Gloeothece verrucosa PCC 7822: one gene and its partner. The protein of the gene in region 1 interacts with the protein of each later gene in a pairwise test. Links are inferred from orthologs where the notes say so. Each region holds a gene or a part of one and is shown in the gene's direction. Other genes may lie near its edges. The genes, in order: CYAN7822_RS23750 and lpdA.

The links.
Region 2: the proteins of CYAN7822_RS23750 (region 1) and lpdA interact in binary tests that used the Escherichia coli proteins (3 or more experiments, as listed by UniProt). The link is inferred for Gloeothece verrucosa PCC 7822 from one-to-one orthologs.

What each region holds. Positions count from the first base shown.
Region 1 is NC_014501.1:5,283,304-5,286,546, forward strand. What follows is about bases 15-2,930. They hold CYAN7822_RS23750 (dihydrolipoamide acetyltransferase family protein), read left to right. Parts: upstream 15-773; coding sequence 774-2,087; downstream 2,088-2,930. Other genes in these bases: CYAN7822_RS23745 (3-hydroxybutyrate dehydrogenase), read right to left, coding at 15-572; CYAN7822_RS23755 (DUF29 domain-containing protein), read left to right, coding at 2,143-2,574; CYAN7822_RS23760 (elongation factor G), read right to left, coding at 2,697-2,930. In the rest of the region: more of CYAN7822_RS23745, read right to left, coding at 1-14; more of CYAN7822_RS23760, read right to left, coding at 2,931-3,243. UniProt on the Escherichia coli protein: E2 component of the 2-oxoglutarate dehydrogenase (OGDH) complex which catalyzes the second step in the conversion of 2-oxoglutarate to succinyl-CoA and CO(2).
Region 2 is NC_014501.1:2,101,136-2,104,305, reverse strand. The notes cover bases 323-3,165. They hold lpdA (dihydrolipoyl dehydrogenase), read left to right. Parts: upstream 323-947; coding sequence 948-2,384; downstream 2,385-3,165. Other genes in these bases: CYAN7822_RS09310 (pentapeptide repeat-containing protein), read right to left, coding at 2,486-3,165; CYAN7822_RS09320 (hypothetical protein), read left to right, coding at 430-891; CYAN7822_RS09325 (hypothetical protein), read left to right, coding at 323-413. Also shown: more of CYAN7822_RS09325, read left to right, coding at 135-322; more of CYAN7822_RS09310, read right to left, coding at 3,166-3,170. UniProt on the Escherichia coli protein: Lipoamide dehydrogenase is a component of the glycine cleavage system as well as of the alpha-ketoacid dehydrogenase complexes.

The sequences.
Region 1 (3,243 bases):
TGATCGATAATTTGCTGTTCTACTAAAGGAGTTCGCACATAAGCCGGACAGATAGTATTACAAGTTAACCCATGTTCACCGCCCTCAAGAGCAACCACTTTAGTAAACCCCACTAGACCATGTTTAGCACTGACATAACCCACCTTAAACGGACTGGCGGTTAAACTATGAACACTACCAATATTAACAATCCGTCCCTGCCCTGACTTAATCAAATAAGACCAAGCATATTTAGTTAATAAAAAAGGCGCACTCAACATCAGAGCAATCATTTTATCCCAAGTCTCTTCAGGAAAATCAGCCACAGGGTCTATATGTTGAAATCCCGCATTATTAATTAAAATATCCAGTTGTCCGTATTGCTCTACCGTTTTTTCGACAGCGCGGCGACAATCAGCCGGTTGTGTTAAATCGGCTTTAATAAAATATCCTTGTAACTGGTGAGCGGCTTGTTGCCCTTTATCTTCTTGAGTATCCACAATCGCCACTTTGATATCGACTTGAGCCAGTTTAGCCGCACAAGCGCGACCAATTCCACTAGCAGCACCAGTAATTAAAGCAACTCTCGTCATCACCCCACCTCCATAGAATCATGGAAAAATTAAAATTCAAAAGGCAAAAAACTTCTTTTTTTATATTAATTGACAGACCGGAAATCTAACTAACGAGCCTAACTCGAGATCACTGACAGGTCAATGATTATGATAGAATGCGACTTGGCTTAAGAATTTTTGCTCCTATACTGTCCACCTATTCTATTAGCAGACCACGCCATGATCCACGATATATTTATGCCGGCTCTCAGTTCCACCATGACCGAAGGGAAAATCGTCTCTTGGGTAAAATCTCCTGGAGACAAAGTGGCTAAAGGGGAAACAGTGGTCGTAGTGGAGTCGGACAAGGCCGACATGGACGTTGAATCATTCTTTGATGGCTATTTAGCGGCAATCATCGTTAATGCTGGAGAAGAAGCTCCCGTCGGTGCAGCCATCGCTCTTGTTGCTGAAACCCAAGAAGAAATCAAAGAGGCCCAAGCCAAAGCGGCTGCGGCTCAAGGAAATTCGGGAGCGACAGTCAGCGAAACCCCATCCGCCCCAGAACCGGCCCCTGAACCCGTTTTAGCCGCCGCCGGTGGAGTCTCTTCTGCCCCGAGTCAAAGCAATGGTCGTCTTGTGGCCTCTCCGAGAGCGAAAAAACTCGCGAAAGAGCTAGGTATTGACATCAAAAGTCTACAAGGCAGTGGGCCTTTTGGCAGAATTACCGGAGAAGATGTAGAACGGGCTGCCGGTAAAGTTTCTCCACCGGAGCCGGCTCCGATTTCCAAGCCAGCACCGAGCCAGGTTCCGGTGGCGATTCCCACCCCTTCTGCTCAACCGGTGGTGCCTGCGGTGGCGGCCCCGGCTGGTGCTGCAAGCGGCGAAGTAGTGGGCTTTAATACCCTACAAAAAGCCGTAGTACAGAACATGGTAGCCAGTATGCAGGCTCCTCAGTTCCGGGTAGGATACACCATTACTACTGATGCTCTCGATGAACTCTATAAAAAAGTTAAGAGCAAAGGGGTAACCATGACAGCTTTATTAGCTAAAGCGGTAGCGGTTACTTTACAAAAACATCCCGTTGTCAATGCGAGTTATACCGATAAAGGCATACAATACCACTCATCGATTAATATTGCCGTCGCAGTAGCGATGCCGGGTGGTGGGTTAATTACCCCTGTACTGCAACAAGCGGACCAAACAGATTTGTATTCTCTGTCTCGTCAGTGGAAAGATTTGGTAGAGCGTGCCCGACTCAAACAACTGCAACCCGAAGAATATAGTAGCGGCACTTTTACAATTTCTAATTTGGGAATGTTTGGCGTTGATCGTTTTGATGCTATCCTGCCGGTTGGACAAGGGTCGATCTTAGCCATCGGTGCTTCTCGTCCTCAAGTGGTTGCCACTGCTGAAGGGCTTTTAGGGGTTAAGCGTCAAATGTGCGTTAATATTACCTGTGATCACCGGGTGATTTATGGGGCTGATGCGGCGGCTTTCCTACAAGATTTGGCTAAGTTGATCGAAACTAATCCCCAATCTTTAACCCTTTAATATATATAAAGTAGAGATGTTGCTCTTACGTCTCTACCATTAAGGGGTTAATTTGATGACATCATACGATACTGACTATTACCAATGGACACAGCAACAAGTTGATGCCATGCGGCGTAGAGAATTAGAGGAGATCGATTGGCTCAATTTGATTGAGGAGATAGAAGGCTTAGGTAAAAGCGAAAAGCGAAAACTAGAAAGTTATCTGGCCCGCCTTCTTGACCATCTGTTAAAATTATCTTTCTGGGAATCAGAAAAGCTCTACAATAAAAGCCATTGGGAAACTGAGGTGGCTAACTTTCGTTATGAGATTGAAAAGATTTTGAAAGAAAATCCCTCCTTAGCTAATCTTGTTGAGCCAATTTGGGATGAGATTTATGACAAACGCCTTAAAATTTTGTCTAGAAGTTTTTCTATCCCGAATCATCCGAAAATTTCTATTACCACTGCTCTCGATGATGAGTGGTTTCCTTCTAATCTTGAATAATAATATAGCGTTAGTTTTGAAAAATACTATAACCCACTAACACGCTTTTATGTGAGTGGGTTATACTTTGTTTCTCTAGCCGCATCAAGTGCGGGTGTAGGCGTTTTTAAAGAGAGAAACGATTAATGTTTCCCATTGCCATTACTCGCCGCCAGGACAGTTTCAGTTAACTTATCCGGCACTTCTTGTAAATGGTCAAAATCCCAATTAAAGAAGCCGACCCCCATCGTCAGGGAACGCAACTCAATAATAAAGTTTTGCATTTCTGCTTGAGGTAAATAAGCCGTCACCTGGTCCCAACCTTTCCAACCGGATATCCCTTCATAACCGAGAATTTGTCCTCGTCGTCCGGTGACTAATTGCAACACTTTCGAGGTAAACTCAGTAGGAGCCGATACCGTGATCGCTAAAATGGGTTCTAACAGCACAGGGCCACATTTAGGCATTCCCTCAGTCATAGCCAGTCGGGCGGCTTGTTTAAACGCTTGTTCAGAACTATCAACCGTGTGGTAAGAACCATCGGTCAGCGTCACATCGATATCTACCACAGGGAACCCTAAAGGACCATGTACTAAATATTCCCGCACACCGGTTTCTACGCCTGGAATATATTGTTTAGGCACCACACCGCCGACAATGGTTTCATGAAATTGAAAACCTTCTCCCCTT
Region 2 (3,170 bases), 3.2 Mb from region 1 along the record:
TGCCGGGATAATGCTCATCAGACAAGCCAAAGAATATTTTAACTATTTGTTTATCTCTGCTCTACCACGAGTCAACTTTATTTTATCATACAAATTAGTTGATAATTCGACAAAAACTAATAATAAAAAAACTCATGGCGACCGATTTACAGCAATTAGAAATCATTGTCAAAAAAATTGGAGAGGCAGTTCTAGCGACTACTGAAACAGTAGAACGTCTCGCCGAGAAATTAGATGCTTTAGCGGCTCAAGTTCAAAATCAAAGTCAACAACAAAGTTACCAGATATTTGCTTTAACAGAAGCCCTGCAAACTTTGGTAGACAGTCAAGCTCAATCCAAAGAACAGCTTGATCAATTAACAGAAGTCCTACGGATTTTTGTTAAACTATTGAACAGTGAAAACCCTCAATAAAAAACTCCTAGTCAAGATGCTTATAAAACGCGGTATTTGTCAAAAAATCGGTCAAACCAAAAAAATAATAGCCTTAGTAATCCTGTTGAATTATTTAATAAGCGGCTGTGCGGAAAGTAAGTCATTTCAATGCCAAAAAATTTTTAAAATGGCTGATGAAATAACCAAAGAAACAAAAACCCTAACAAAAAGTGGACAGGAAATTGATATGAAAACTTGGTTGGCGGCGGCGGATGAAATAGAACAAGCCGCACAAAATATAGAAAAAATGGAAATTAGTGATCCAACGTTACAAGAGTATAAAGTCGGGTTTGCTCAAATTTATCGAGATTATGCAGAAGCGACTCGGGAAATCGTTAAAGTTTGGGAAACTAAAGATAGAATTGCGGCTAAAGCGGCACAAGAAAAAGTCAGACGAGCCAGCAAAAGAGAACGAGAATTAGGAGAAAAAATTAATACCTACTGCAAGGGTGAGTAAAAGTTATCAATTTCAGCCTAAAATAGATCATCAAAAACTTAAATACAGGAGAGGTTATGAGTGACCAGTTTGATTATGATTTAGTGATTATAGGTGCAGGAGTAGGAGGACATGGAGCCGCTCTACATGCGGTAAAATGTGGGCTGAAAACGGCTATCATTGAAGCAAAAGATATGGGGGGAACTTGTGTTAACCGAGGTTGTATCCCCTCAAAAGCCCTATTAGCCGCATCCGGACGAGTCAGAGAGTTAAGAGATACTGATCATCTCAAGAGTTTGGGAATTAACATTAATGGAATTGATTATGATCAACAAGCTATCGCCAATCATGCCAATAATTTAGTCGATAAAATTCGAGGAGATCTCACCAACAGTCTCAAACGTCTTAAGGTAGAGACAATTCGCGGTTGGGGAAAATTGGTAGATGTGCAAAAAGTAAGTGTTATTACGGATAACGGCGAAAAAATTCTCACCGCCCGAGATATATTATTCTGTCCGGGATCTAATCCTTTTGTTCCCCCAGGAATCACGGTAGATCATCAAACGGTTTTCACCAGTGACGAAGCGGTCAAATTAGCCAATTTACCCCAGTGGATCGCGATAATTGGAAGCGGCTATATAGGATTAGAATTCTCTGATATTTACACCGCCCTAGGCTGTGAAGTGACCATGATCGAAGCCCTAGATACCCTAATGCCAGGATTCGATCCAGAAATTTCTAAGTTAGCTGAAAGAATTTTAATTAAATCCCGTGATATTGAAACTTATGTCGGAACTTTGGCGAAAACAGTCAAGCCGGGTTCTCCTGTGGTGATTGAACTGGCAGATGCGAAAACCAAAGAAATTATCGATACCATTGAGGTAGACGCTTGTTTAGTGGCCACAGGGCGGGTTCCTGCCACGAAAAACTTAGGCTTAGAAACCATTGGGGTAGAACTCGATCGGCGTGGGTTTATCCCGGTGAATGACAAAATGGCGGTTCTTCGAGACGGTGAACCGGTTCCCCATCTCTGGGCCGTGGGAGATGCAACGGGTAAAATGATGTTAGCTCATGCCGCTTCAGGACAAGGGGTTGTGGCAGTAGAAAATATCTGTGGACGCGAGAAAACTATTGACTATCGCAGTATCCCGGCAGCCGCTTTTACCCATCCAGAAATTAGCTATGTCGGCTTTACTGAACCAGCAGCGCGAGAATTAGGCGAACAGGAAGGTTTTGAAGTGGCTACGGCTAAAACCTATTTTAAAGGCAATTCTAAAGCCTTAGCCGAAGGAGAAACCGAAGGGATGGCTAAAGTTGTCTATCGTAAAGACAATGGCGAAGTGTTGGGTGTTCATATTATTGGAATTCATGCTTCTGACTTAATTCAAGAGGCGGCTAATGCTATCGCGACTCGTTCCTCTGTGCAAAATCTCGCCTTTAATGTTCATACCCATCCGACTCTCAGTGAAGTCCTAGATGAGGCTTATAAACGCGCAGAAGTTGCACTACCTTAAGCTGAGTTCGATGATTCTTTAAAAAAGGTTATCTGAATGGGGAAAAGGTTAAACGAAGGTCTACTTTGCGCCTTTCCCCGATTCTCTGTTACTTTGTTATCTTAACTAATTAGGTTTTTTAATCTTTCAGCCCTTAATTTATGTTGAGCCAATTCTTGGCTATGGGGAGATTCTTGGGGGTTTTCTGATAATGGGTTATTATTCAAGCGGGTTGGAAAAGTTCGTGAAACCCATTTGGATTGTTGATAGCTTTGATTAACGTCACTGGAGATTAAATTTTTCAAAGAAATCTCAGCAAAGGATTTTTGTTCTTCAGGTTTTGAAGATTCGCTGTCGGTGATCATGCCTTCTAATTCGGTTTCTTGGTTAATTGTCCAGTTAGATAAGGTGGCTTTGATTAATTTGACTTCTCTAAAGTTCGTCTTGAAGGCGATAATATCTTGTACCACTGCTTGAGTTAGGTTAGCTTTTTCTAAATTGGCTTCGCTCAATTGAGTTTTAATCAGAATTGCTTTTTGTAAATCTGCTCGGAGCAACTTAGCCCTTTCTAGGCGGGTTTCTCTTAAGCAAGCTTCCAATAAATAGGCTTTGTATAAATTGGCTTCCCTGAGATCGGCTCCACTTAGATCAGCCAAACTTAAATAAGCTTTGCTCAAATTCGCATCAGTCAATATGGCTTGGGATAGATTAGCTTGAATGAGGTCCGCTTCAGACAAATTAGTCTGTTTTAATTGCGCTTGTTGTAAGTTGGCTTTTCTCAACTGAGCTTTATGCAGATTAGCTCCA